DNA from 3 places in the Flavonifractor sp. genome. Region 2 is predicted to be linked to each of the others. Evidence: predicted binding sites of a transcription regulator. Region 2 holds the regulator's gene; each other region holds the start of a gene.
What was found. Region 2 encodes HrcA, which represses chaperone genes, less so after heat shock. Its sites were predicted from a motif close to TGTTAGCACTCNNNNNNNNNGAGTGCTAACA; they were not measured.
Positions count from the first base shown of each region.

Region 1: a site for HrcA is predicted at 2,614-2,644, ahead of htpG (molecular chaperone HtpG). Genes of this name have one in related genera too.
Region 3: a site for HrcA is predicted at 2,202-2,232, ahead of QZ378_RS08045 (co-chaperone GroES). Genes of this name have one in related genera too.

Region 1 covers NZ_JAHZDL010000012.1:21,052-25,214, forward strand. Annotated here, with positions in the region: gene QZ378_RS03090 (hypothetical protein) at 1-14, shown strand, start outside; gene QZ378_RS03095 (serine hydrolase) at 104-1,351, shown strand; gene QZ378_RS03100 (CapA family protein) at 1,352-2,557, shown strand; gene htpG (molecular chaperone HtpG) at 2,690-4,163, shown strand, end outside.
Region 2 covers NZ_JAHZDL010000011.1:13,320-17,482, reverse strand. Annotated here, with positions in the region: gene QZ378_RS02860 (cysteine desulfurase family protein) at 1-182, shown strand, start outside; gene QZ378_RS02855 (MBL fold metallo-hydrolase) at 209-967, shown strand; gene QZ378_RS02850 (GNAT family N-acetyltransferase) at 1,015-1,482, opposite strand; gene hrcA (heat-inducible transcriptional repressor HrcA) at 1,721-2,794, shown strand; gene grpE (nucleotide exchange factor GrpE) at 2,791-3,351, shown strand; gene dnaK (molecular chaperone DnaK) at 3,465-4,163, shown strand, end outside.
Region 3 covers NZ_JAHZDL010000051.1:13,827-17,989, reverse strand. Annotated here, with positions in the region: gene groL (chaperonin GroEL) at 1-1,609, opposite strand, end outside; gene QZ378_RS08045 (co-chaperone GroES) at 1,869-2,153, opposite strand; gene QZ378_RS08040 (diacylglycerol kinase family protein) at 2,379-3,308, opposite strand; gene QZ378_RS08035 (WG repeat-containing protein) at 3,425-4,163, opposite strand, start outside.

The sequences.
Region 1 (4,163 bases), on a different contig from region 2:
GTATGGAATTGTAGGGGGGCAGGGAGAGAGACTGCGATTTCCGGCTGACATCCTGTTGATTTTTGTGCTACAGTGGGGAGAAAGAGAACAAGGAGGATTCCTCTTGAAGCGAAGCGTGCTTGTGCTGTGCCTGGCCCTGGCTCTGCTGCTGTCCGGGTGCGGCGGGACGCAACCCGCTCAGGCGGAGACCACTCCGCCTGAGCTCACCCTGCCGTCCCCCACGCCCACCCCCACCCTGGAGCCCACGCCACCCCCCAAGCCGCCCCTGACGGACGGGGAGCTGGCCGCCTTTGTGGAGGAGGCGGCGGAGCACCACGGGGCGGTGGGGGTCCAGGCGGCGGTGATTGAGGACGGCACCGTCACCGCCCAGGCCGCCTGGGGCTGGGCCACCCTGAACAGCGCCCCCATGACCACCGATCACAAGCTGCGGGTGGCCTCCCTGACCAAGGTGGTGGTGGGCATGTGCGCCATGCTGCTCTCCGAGGACGGCACCGTCACCCTGGACGCGCCCATCGGTACATGGTGGGACACCACCTCCGTCAACCCCTGGTATCCGGACACGCCGGTGACCATCGACACCCTGCTCACCCACACCTCGTCTCTGGCGGCCAGCGACAGCCTGTCCGCCCGCACCTACTCCGGCGCCCGGAGCCGCATCGGCGGCAGCGGCTACCGCGCGGTGGAGCCCGGCGACCCCGCCGGCTGGGCCTACAACAACTACGGCTTCGCCGTGCTGGGCATGACCCTGGAGCTGGCGGCGGACACCTCCCTGGACTACATGCTGGCGGAGGGCCTGCTGGATCCGCTGGGCATCGACGCCGCCTTTGAGGGGGGCAGCGTGGACAACACCGATCTGCTGGCCACCCTGTACTACTACGGCGGCTCCCTGGCCCGCTCCACGTCGGAGCAGCGGAGCTACACCCTGGACTACGCCCCCGGCCACAAGGGCAACTTCTTCGACGGGGGCTTCACGTGCAACGCCGGGGATCTGGCCAAGCTGGCGGCCGTGCTGGCCAACGACGGGGCATATGAGGGGCAGGTTCTGCTCTCCCCGGAGTCGGTGGCCTGGATGGAGACGCCCCTGGACACCCCCGTGTCCGACGGCCGCTCCACCTTCCTCCAGTGCCGCCCCCTGCGGTACCAGGAGGAGCTGTACGGCCGGGAGGGGCTGTACTACCACACCGGCTCGGCCTACGGCCAGTATGCCCTGCTCTCCTACGACCCGGACACCGGCGACGGGGTGGTGGTGCTCACCTCCGGGGCCGACGGCGTGGTGGACGAGCACGGCATCTACGCGATATGCGGCGAAATTGCCCAGGCGGTCTATGCCGCCGTGGAGGAGGATACCTGATTGAAAAAAACCTGGACGGGCCTCTGTCTGGCCCTGCTTATGCTGGCGGGGTGCGCCCCCGCCGCCCCGGCGGAGACGCCCGCCCCTCCGCCCACGGTGGAGGTCACCCCCACCCCGGAGCCCACCCCCACCCCCACGCCGTCCCCCACGGTGGCCACCCTGGCGGTGTGCGGCGACATCATGAGCCACATGCCCGTCACCAACGACGCCTGGGACGAGGGGCAGGGGGGCTATGACTACTCCCCCATCTTCGCCCAGGCCGCGCCCTACCTCCAGGCGGCGGACTACGCCGTGGCCAACCTGGAGACCACCCTGTCCGAGACGGGGCCCTATTCCGGCTACCCGGCCTTCAAGTCCCCCGCCGCCCTGGCCGGGGATCTGGCGGAGGCGGGCTTTGACCTGCTCCTCACCGCCAACAACCACTGTTTAGACCGGGGCTGGGACGGCCTGGTGTCCACCCTGGACGCCCTGGACGGCGCCGGGCTGGCCCACGTGGGCACCTGCCGCTCGGCAGAGGAGCAGGCGGAAAACACCATCCACGTGGCCGACGTGGGGGGCATCTCGGTGGCCTTCCTGGGCTACACCTACGGCACCAACGGCATCCCCGTCCCCCAGGGGCGGGACTACGCCGTCAGCCTGTTCAACACCGACTACATGACCACCCTCTCTACCCCGGACACCGGCAGGCTGGAGGAGGATCTGGCCGCCGCCCGGGCCCTGGACACGGATCTCATCGCCGTGATGATCCACTGGGGGGTGGAGTACCAGACCACCCAGAACTCCTATCAGGAGGAGCTCGCCGACCTGCTCATCGCAAACGGGGCGGATCTGGTGCTGGGGGGCCACTCCCACGTGCCCCAGCCCATCGAGCAGCGCACCGTCACCGGCTGGGACGGGACAGAGCGCACCGGATTTGTGTGCTACTCCCTGGGCAACTTCATCTCCTCCCAGGTGGATCCCCTCACCGACACCACGGCGGTGCTCACCGTGGAGCTGACCCGCGACAACGCCGCCGGGGAGGCCTCCGTCACCGGCTGGGACTATGTGCCCATGCTCATGGTGCGCCGGGACGGGACGGAGCGGGTGTTCACCCTCACCGACGCGTCCTCCATCCCCGCCGGCGCCGACAGCGCCCTGGCCGCGCGGCTGGAGGAGGCCGCCGCCAACTGCCGGGAGATCCTGGGAGAGCCCCGTACCGGCGGCTGAAATTGTAAACAATTTTTGAACCCTCTTGAAATTTTCGGTTCGAAGGACTATGATAGCGTTAGCACTCGGAAAGTTTGAGTGCTAACGCTATCTATTTACAAATGAGTTTTCATATAGGAGGCATCCATCACCATGGCAAAGAAACAGTTCAAGGCCGAGTCCAAGCGCCTGCTGGATCTGATGATCAACTCCATCTACACCCACAAGGAGATCTTCCTGCGGGAGCTGGTGTCCAATGCCAGCGACGCCCTGGACAAGCTGGCCTACAGGGCCCTCACCGACGACAAGGTGGGGGTGGACCGGTCGGAGCTGAAGATCACCCTCACCCCCGACCAGATTGCCCGCACCCTGACCATCAGCGACAACGGCATCGGCATGACCCGCGAAGAGCTGGAGAGCAACCTGGGCACCATCGCCCGCAGCGGCTCCCTCCAGTTCAAGCAGGACATGGCCGCGGCCGAGGGGGACAAGCCCTCTGACGTGGACATCATCGGCCAGTTCGGCGTGGGCTTCTACTCCGCCTTCATGGTGGCCGACAGGGTCACCGTCACCTCCCGGGCCTACGGCGCCGATGAGGCGTGGCAGTGGGAGTCCACCGGCGCCGACGGGTACACCCTCACCCAGTGCGGGAAGGACACCGTGGGCACCGACATCGTGCTCCACATCAAGGCCAACACCGACGACGACAAGTACGACGAGTATCTGGAGCAGTACCGCCTGGCGGAGCTGATCAAGAAGTACTCCGACTACGTCCACTACCCCATCGTCATGCTCATGCACAAGTCCCGCCAGAAGCCCCGCCCGGAGGACGCCGGCGACGACTACAAGCCGGAGTGGGAGGACTACGACGAGTGGGAGACCCTCAACTCCATGGTGCCCCTGTGGCAGCGGCCCAAGAGCGAGGTGAAGCCCGAGGAGTACAACCAGTTCTACAAGGAGAAGTACGGCGACTGGGAGGATCCCCTCAGCGTGATCCACGTGTCCGCCGAGGGCGCGGTGGAGTACAAGGCCATGCTCTATATCCCCTCCCACGCCCCCTTTGACTTCCACTCCCGGGACTACCAGAAGGGCCTGCAGCTCTATTCCTCCGGCGTGCTCATCATGGACAAGTGCGCCGATCTGCTGCCCGACCACTTCCGCTTTGTGAAGGGCGTGGTGGACTCCCAGGACTTCTCCCTGAACATCTCCCGTGAGATGCTCCAGCACACCCGCCAGCTGAAGGTGATCGCCAACAACCTGGAGAAGAAGATCAAGGCCGAGCTGCTCCGCCTCCAGAAGGACGAGCGGGAGAAGTACGAGACCTTCTGGAAGGCCTTCGGCACCCAGATCAAGGTGGGCGTGGTGTCCGATTACGGCGTCCACAAGGACCTGCTGAAGGATCTGCTGCTCTTCTTCTCCTCCAAGGAGGGCAAGCTCACCTCCCTGGCCGAGTACAAGGCCCGCATGCCCGAGGAGCAGAAGTATATCTACTACGCCTGCGGCGAGGATGCGGCCCAGCTGGCCAAGCTGCCCCAGGCCGAGCGCATCCGGGACAAGGGGTACGAGATCCTCTACCTCACCGACGAGCCCGACCAGTTCGTGGTGGACGCCCTGGGCGCGGTGGACG
Region 2 (4,163 bases):
TGTCCTCCGGCTCGGCCTGCCACAAGGGCAAACCCAGCCACGTGTTCGCCGCCCTGGGCCTGCCCAAGCGCACCCTGATGGGGGTGCTGCGCATCTCCTTCGGCCCGGACAACACCAGGGAGGACGTGGACGCCCTGGTGGACGGCCTGAAGCAGACCGCCGCCTCCCGCGTCAGTCTGTAATTCTGTCTGGAAAGGAGCCCTGCCCCATGCGTATCACGGTTTTGATCGAGAACTCCGCCCCCGAGGGGCTGGTTGCGGAGCACGGCCTGTCCTTTTACCTGGAGTACCGGGGCGGCCGCTATCTGCTGGACGCCGGGGAGTCCGGCGCCTTCCTGCTCAACGCCCAGCGGCTGGGGGTGGATCTGTCCCGGGTGGAGGCGGCCGCCCTGTCCCACGGCCACTACGACCACGGGGACGGCTTCACCGCCTTTTTCCGGGTGAACCGGACGGCGCAGATCTGCGCCCGGCCCGCGGTGGTAGAGGACGACGTGCTCCACGGGGAGCACGTGGGGCTCAACCCCGGCCTCTTCCGCCGCCACGCCCGCCGGTTTGATCTGGACGACGGCCCCCGGGCGCTGGTGGAGGGGCTCCACCTGATCCCCGACGCCGTCCGCCATGAGCAGTCCCTGGCGGCGGAGACGGCCGAAGGGCTGGTGGTGCTCAACTCCTGCTGCCACGCCGGCGTGGATCACATCCTGGACGGCATCCGTGTCCGCTTCCCCGGCCGGCCCATCCGGGCGGTGCTGGGGGGCTTCCACCTGATGGGGAAAGGCGGCACGGCCACCCTGGGCCCCGCGCCGGAGGAGGTGCGGGCCCTGGCCCGCCGCCTGCGGGACGAGCTGGACGTGAGGGAGATCTGCACCGGCCACTGCACCGGCGCCCCCGCATACGCCCTGCTGGCGGAGGAACTGGGAGGCCGCCTGCGCCCCCTCACCACCGGCGCGGTGTTTGAGTACCCCGACTGAAGCTGTAAAAATATCCGGGCAGAACCAAGGGTTCTGCCCGGATATTTTTACAGCTCCCGCTCCATTCTGATGTCGGAGAGTTGAAACCATTTGTCAGAATACGTCGTGTATTCAAATCCAAACTTCTCGTACAGGCTCAGGGCGGCTTTCAGCTTGTGGTTGGAGGTGAGCACCACCCGCTTCTGCCCGGCGTCCCGGGCGGCCTGGAGGGCGGCCTCCATCAGGGCATTCCCCACGCCCCGGCCCCGGTATGCCTCCCGAACCCCCAGCTTGAGCAGCTCGCACTGCCCCTCGCCCTGGAGCTCCACCATCACCATGCCCACGATCTCCTCCCCGCAGCGGGCCAGCAGTACCCGGCCTCCGTCGGCCACAAAGCGGTGGGGCTCGGCCAGCATCTCCAGATCCACCGGCTCCAGCAGATCATACTCCAGCAGCCAGGGCAGGGAGATGTCCTCCAGCGCCGGCTTGTAGCGCTCCTCAAAGTCGATAATCTCCACGGGCAGTCGCTCTTCCACAGGCCGCCCCTCCTTTGTCTGTATTTTGGGGGCTGCGCCCCTCTGGTTCTCTTATCATATCATTCCGCGCCTGTCCCGTCAACGGCGGTATTCCGGCAGTCCGCCCCCGGGATTGCTTGATTTTCCCTCGTTCACATTTAATTTACAACCGCACCTCTTGACATTTCCCCGGGACAGTGTTACATTATGTTTAGCACTCAAGGAGTATGAGTGCTAAAACTATGAAAGGGTGGCCGGAATGGATTTGACTGAACGAAAAAAGCGGATTCTCCGCGCCATCATCGAGAGCTATATCCAGTCGGCGGAGCCGGTAGGCTCCAAGGCCATCGCCTCCTCCATCGGCATGGAGGTATCCTCCGCCACCATCCGCAACGAGATGGCGGATCTGGAGGCCATGGGCCTGCTGGAGAAGCCCCACACCTCCGCTGGGCGCATCCCCTCTCCCAAGGGCTACCGGCTCTACGTCAACGAGCTGATGGAGGAGCACAAGCTCTCCCTGCAGGAGACCGAGCGCATGAACCAGGCCCTGCGCCTGAAGATGCAGGAGCTGGACCGGGTGCTGGATCAGGCGGGCCGGGTGGTGTCCCGGCTGACCAACTACCCCGCCTTCGCCCTCTCCTCCGGCATGGACAAGGTGACCATCCGGCGCTTTGACCTGCTGATGGTGGAGCACAACGCCTTCATCATTGTGGTGATGACCGACACCAACGTGGTGCGCAACCGGCTCATCCGCCTGCCCTCCGATCTGACGGAGGCCCAGCTGCAGATGCTCAACACCCTGCTGAACACCACCTTCACCGGCCTGACGCTGGCGGAGATCACCCCGGAGCTGATGCGGGTGGCCCAGCACGCCGCCGGCGAGGCCTATGGGCTCATCTCCCTGGTGGTGTCCTTCGCCATGGAGGTGCTGGAGGGCCTGGAGCAGCGCCGGGTGCATACCTCCGGCCTGGCCCATCTGCTGGAGCTGCCCGAGTACCAGAGCCTGGATCGGGCCCAGCCCCTGATGAGCTATCTGTCGGAGGACAGCGATCCCGCCCGCTTCCCCGTCCCCAAGGACGACCCCATGAAGATCCTCATTGGCCCGGAGAACGTGGCCGACGCCTTAAAGGACACCAGCGTTGTGGTGGCCAGCTATGACATCGGCGAGGGGATGCGGGGCGTCATCGGCGTGGTGGGCCCCACCCGCATGGACTATGCCAAGATAACCGCACGCCTGTCCTACCTGGCGGAGGGTCTCTCCCGGCTGTTCGGCCAGGGGGGAGCTGCCCCAGGGCAGGGACGACGAGAAATAGGAGATGATGACATCCCATGAGCGAGCAGAACGAGAAGAACGTGGAAAAGAACGAGGCCGCCGCTCCGGAGGCCGCTGACCAGGCCCAGGAGGCCGTCCAGCCCCAGGAGGAGCAGGCCGAGTCCCCCAACCCCCTGCTGGAGGAGCTGGAGACCCTGAAAAAGAACCTGAGCGACCAGGAGGACAAGTACCTCCGTCTGGCCGCCGAGTATGACAACTACCGCCGCCGCAGCCAGAAGGAGAAGGAGTCCGCCTGGGCGGATTCCAAGGCGGAGACCGCCGCCGCCTTCCTGCCGGTGTACGACAACCTGGAGCGGGCCCTCAAGCAGGAGACCGCCGACGAGGCCTTCAAGAAGGGCGTGGAGATGACCATGACCCAGCTCAAGGAGATCCTGGCCAAGCTGGGCATCGAGGAGATCCCCGCTCTGGGTGAGACCTTCGACCCCAACCTCCACAACGCCGTGATGCACGTGGAGGACGAGAGCGCCGGGGAAAACACCATCGTGGACGTGTTCCAGGCCGGCTTCAAGTCCGGGGACAAGGTGATCCGCTTCGCCATGGTCAAAGTGGCCAATTAGAATTGAAACTTGACAATTGAGAATTGATAATTTCCGGTTTGGAGTTCTAATTTTCAATTATCCATTATCAATTTTGTTAAAAAGAATTTTCTATATATGGGAGGAACTGAATTATGTCTAAGATTATTGGTATTGACCTTGGTACCACCAACTCCTGTGTGGCTGTGATGGAGGGCGGCGAGGCCGTCGTCATCCCCAACGCGGAGGGAAACCGCACCACCCCGTCCGTGGTGGCCTTCTCCAAGGACGGCGAGCGCATGGTGGGCCAGGTGGCCAAGCGCCAGGCCATCACCAACCCCGACCGCACCATCATGTCCATCAAGCGTGAGATGGGCTCCAACTACAAGGTGAACATCGACGGCAAGGCCTACACCCCCCAGGAGATCAGCGCCATGATCCTCCAGAAGCTGAAGGCCGACGCCGAGGCCTATCTGGGCCAGACCGTCACCGAGGCGGTCATCACCGTGCCCGCCTACTTCACCGATGCCCAGCGCCAGGCCACCAAGGACGCCGGCAAGATCGCCGGCCTGGACGTCAAGCGCATCATCAACGAGCCCACCGCCGCCGCCGTGGCCTACGGCGTGGACAAGGAGCAGTCCCAGAAGGTCATGGTGTACGACCTGGGCGGCGGCACCTTCGACGTGTCCATCCTGGACATCGACGACGGCGTCATCGAGGTGCTGGCCACCGCCGGCAACAACCGCCTGGGCGGCGACGACTTCGACAAGTGCGTCATGGACTGGATGGCCGCCGAGTTCAAGAAGGACACCGGCATCGACCTGACCGGCGACAAGGTGGCCATGCAGCGCCTG
Region 3 (4,163 bases), on a different contig from region 2:
CGGGTGCAGCGGGAGCCGCGGGCGTGGGGGGCTGGGGCTTGTCGGCCACCAGAGCCTCAGTGGTCAGCAGCACGGAGGAGATGGAAGCGGCGTTCTCCAGAGCGGTGCGGGTCACCTTGGTGGGATCCACGATGCCGGCGGAGATCATGTCCACATAGGTCTCGTTGTAGGCGTCGAAGCCGTAGCCGGTCTTGCCGGACTCCTTGATCTTCTCCAGCACCACGGAGCCGTCGATGCCGGCGTTGGCGGCGATCTGCTTCACGGGCTCGGTCAGGGCGCGGGCGATGATGGACACGCCGGTCTTCTCGTCGCCCTCAACCTCGTTGACCAGCTTCTCCACAGCGGCCACAGCGTTGACGTAGGCGGTGCCGCCGCCGGCCACGATGCCCTCTTCCACAGCGGCGCGGGTGGCGTTCAGGGCGTCCTCGATGCGGAGCTTCTTCTCCTTCATCTCCACCTCGGTGGCGGCGCCCACGCGGATGATAGCCACGCCGCCGGCCATCTTGGCCAGGCGCTCCTGGAGCTTCTCGCGGTCGTAGTCGGAGGTGGTGGTCTCGATCTGGCTGCGGATCTGGTTCACGCGGGCCTTGATGGCATCGGCGGAGCCGGCGCCGTCCACGATGATGGTGTTCTCCTTGGAGACCTTCACCTGGCGGGCCTTGCCCAGCATATCCATGGTGGCCTCCTTGAGCTCATAGCCCATGTCGGAGGTGATGACGGTGCCGCCGGTCAGCACGGCGATATCCTCCAGCATCTCCTTGCGGCGGTCGCCGAAGCCGGGGGCCTTGACGCACACCACGTTCAGGGTGCCGCGCAGCTTGTTGACAATCAGGGTGGACAGGGCCTCGCCCTCCACGTCCTCGGCGATGACCAGCAGCTTCTTGCCGGACTGCACCACCTGCTCCAGGATGGGCAGCAGCTCCTGGATGTTGGACACCTTCTTGTCGGTGATCAGGATCAGGGCGTCGTCCAGGACGGCCTCCATCTTCTCGGTGTCGGTGACCATATAGGGGGTGATGTAGCCCCGGTCGAACTGCATGCCCTCGACAACCTCGCTGTAGGTCTCGGCGGTCTTGGACTCCTCCACGGTGATGACGCCGTCGTGGGAGACCTTCTCCATGGCCTCGGCGATCAGCTTGCCGATGACCTCGTCGCCGGAGGACACGGTGCCCACGCGGGCGATGTCGTCAGAGCCGTTGACCTTCTTGGAGTTGGCCTTGATGGCCTCCACAGCGGCGGCGGTGGCCTTGGCGATGCCCTTCTTCATGACCATGGGGTTGGCGCCGGCGGCCAGGTTCTTCAGGCCCTCGCGGATGATGGCCTGGGCCAGCAGGGTGGCGGTGGTGGTGCCGTCGCCGGCCACGTCGTTGGTCTTGGTGGCGACTTCCTTCACCAGCTGGGCGCCCATGTTCTCATAGGGGTCGTCCAGCTCGATCTCCTTGGCGATGGTCACGCCGTCGTTGGTGATCAGGGGGGCGCCGAACTTCTTGTCCAGCACCACGTTGCGGCCCTTGGGGCCCATGGTGATCTTCACGGTGTCGGCCAGCTGGTTGACGCCGCGCTCCAGCGCGTGGCGGGCGTCCTCGCCGTAGCAGATAATCTTAGCCATAACACATTACCTCCAAAATTCAGGAAAGTTCATTCAATCATGGGGTGCAGGGGCCGTGCCCCCGCTTCGCCGCTTGGCGGCGAACAAAATGGAAATCCGTCCGGAGCAGGACATGCGCCTGCGCAGGACACCTTAACCCCTGGCCGCGGCGGCCAGGGCCGCCTTTCCGGTGGAAAGGCGAGGGGGGTATCAAAACCGCTGTGCCGCCACAGGCGGCGCGGCGGTTTTGTATCTAGGGGGGATGCAATCCTCCCTAGACTTATTCGACAATCGCCAGGATGTCGTTCTGCCGCACGATGGTGTACTCCTCGCCGTCGATCTTGACCTCGGTGCCGGAGTACTTGCTGGTGATGACCTTGTCGCCCTTCTTCACGGTCATGGTGACTTCCTTGCCGTCCACCATGCCGCCGGGGCCCACCTCGATGACCTCGGCCACCTCGGGCTTCTCCTTGGCGGAGCCGGTCAGGATGATGCCGCTCTTGGTCTTCTCCTCTGCCTCCACCAGCTTAATGACCACACGGTCAGCAAGGGGCTTGAGTTTCATAATGGGTTCCTCCTTATATTCTGCAAATTGTTATAAACGCTTTCAGCGGGTTAGCACTCATTTCTTCGGAGTGCTAACCCGCTTATAATAATACCCTCACTGGCAGATTTCTGCAAGCCCTAATTTTTGAATTTTCTGTTAAATTTCCATTCTGCGCGGAGTCCAACTCGATTTAGCGCTCATTTTCCACTTCGCGCTTCTTTTTTCTCCGTTTTTCTTTGATTTTTAAGTTTTACTCCTCCGTGCCGGATCCCAGTGGGTGCCGGCCGGATAAAAAAAGTTCACTTTTTTAGCAGACACGGTGACGGAGAGCTCAGAATCCAGCATCTCTTCCCCGTCCAGGTTGATGCGGCTCACACGGTCGCACACCACGTGCATCTCCCGCCCCCGGCGGACAATAACCCCCTCGATGTCCCCCGCGCCCCCCTTGGCGTACTTGCCGATGAGGGAGACCACGGTGAGGCGGGACACGGCGGGGATCACCACGAAATCCAGCAGGCCGTCGTCGGGCATGGCGGTGCGGCTGGGATTGAAGCCGCCGCCGTAGTAGCGGCCGTTGCAGGCGCACATGAGGGTGAACTCACTTCCCGGCAGCTCCTCCCCGTCGATGGACACCCGGTAGGGCCGGTGGATGCCCTGGAGAATGGCCCGCACCGCCGAGAGCTGGTAGGCCATGGTGCCGGATACCAGGGGCAGGCCCTTGAAGTCCCCGGCTCCCAGGCCGATGCGGGCGTCAAAGCCCACGGAGCACACGTTGAGGGCCAGGTGCCCGTTGCAGTCGATGAGATCCATGGGAGCCTGGGGGGCGTCCAGCAGCTCCTTCAGGTCGTAGAACCGGGGGGCATCCGGGCCGAACATGCGCAGAAAGTCGTTGCCCGAGCCCATGGGGTAGTGTGTGACGGCGGCATTGGCAAAGCCGGCCGCCCCCACGGCGCACTCGTTGAGGGTGCCGTCCCCGCCGCAGGCGTAGATGCGCACGGCCTCCCCCGTCTCCGCCGCGGCCCGGGCCAGCTCCGCGGCATGGCCGGGGTACTGCGTCACCGCCGCCTCCCAGGGCTCCTCCCGCCCCGCCAGGGCGAAGCGGATCTTCTCCCGCACCTCCTGGGTGCGGTCATATTTTCCCGCCCGGGGGTTGAGCAGAAACAGGTGGCGCACGCGCCTTCCTCCCTTCTCAGCCCGCAGGAAAGATCTTTCCTGCGGGCTGCTGAACTTTTTGCAGCTTCAAGAGGGCCTATCGCAGTATCTTCTTCTCTGTCTGTTCCCCGTCCGGCTCAGCGGCCCCAGAGGACGATGCGCTGTTCCGCCCGGGCCATGCGGGACACGATGGCCGCCGCCTCCGCCCGGGTAAAGGTGCCGCCGGGGCTGAAGGTCATGCCCCCGTCCACCCCGGACAGGATGCCCTTGGCGTACAGGGCGTAGACCGCCTCCGCCCCCCGCTCGCCGGGGTGCACGTCCGGGACGGAGGTGCGCACCCGGTTCCGGTCGTTGAGCTCGGGCAGGGATTTGGCCAGGGAGGTGGCGGCGAAGAGCTCCGCCGCCTCCCGCCGGGTGATGGGCCGGTTGTAGTCTGTCCGGGCCGCTGTCTCCGCCTTCAGAATGCCGTTGGCCAAGCAGTAGTCCACCGCCGGCGTGTACCACTTGGCGCCGGAGGCGGTCTCCTCATGGAAGGAGTCCCCCCGGTAGCGGCTCTCCACCGTGGCGGCCAGCTGGATGGCCTCCGCCACGGTGAGGGTCTGCCCGGGGGCGAAGCGGCCGCCCCCCACGCCGGAGACCAGGCCCACATTATAGGCGATGTCCACCCACAGGGCGTGCCAGTCCCGGGGGGACACGTCGGAGAAGGCGGGCAGCTTTCCCCGGGTCAGGGGGAACTGGGCGGAGGCGGCGCCCCGCTGGGCCAGGATGGAGGGCAGGTCGTAGACGGGGATCTTGGTGACGGCGCCCTCCGTGTCCGTCAGGGTGAGCACATTGGTGCCCCCCTGCTCGTCCACCCGTACGCTGGCATACACCAGG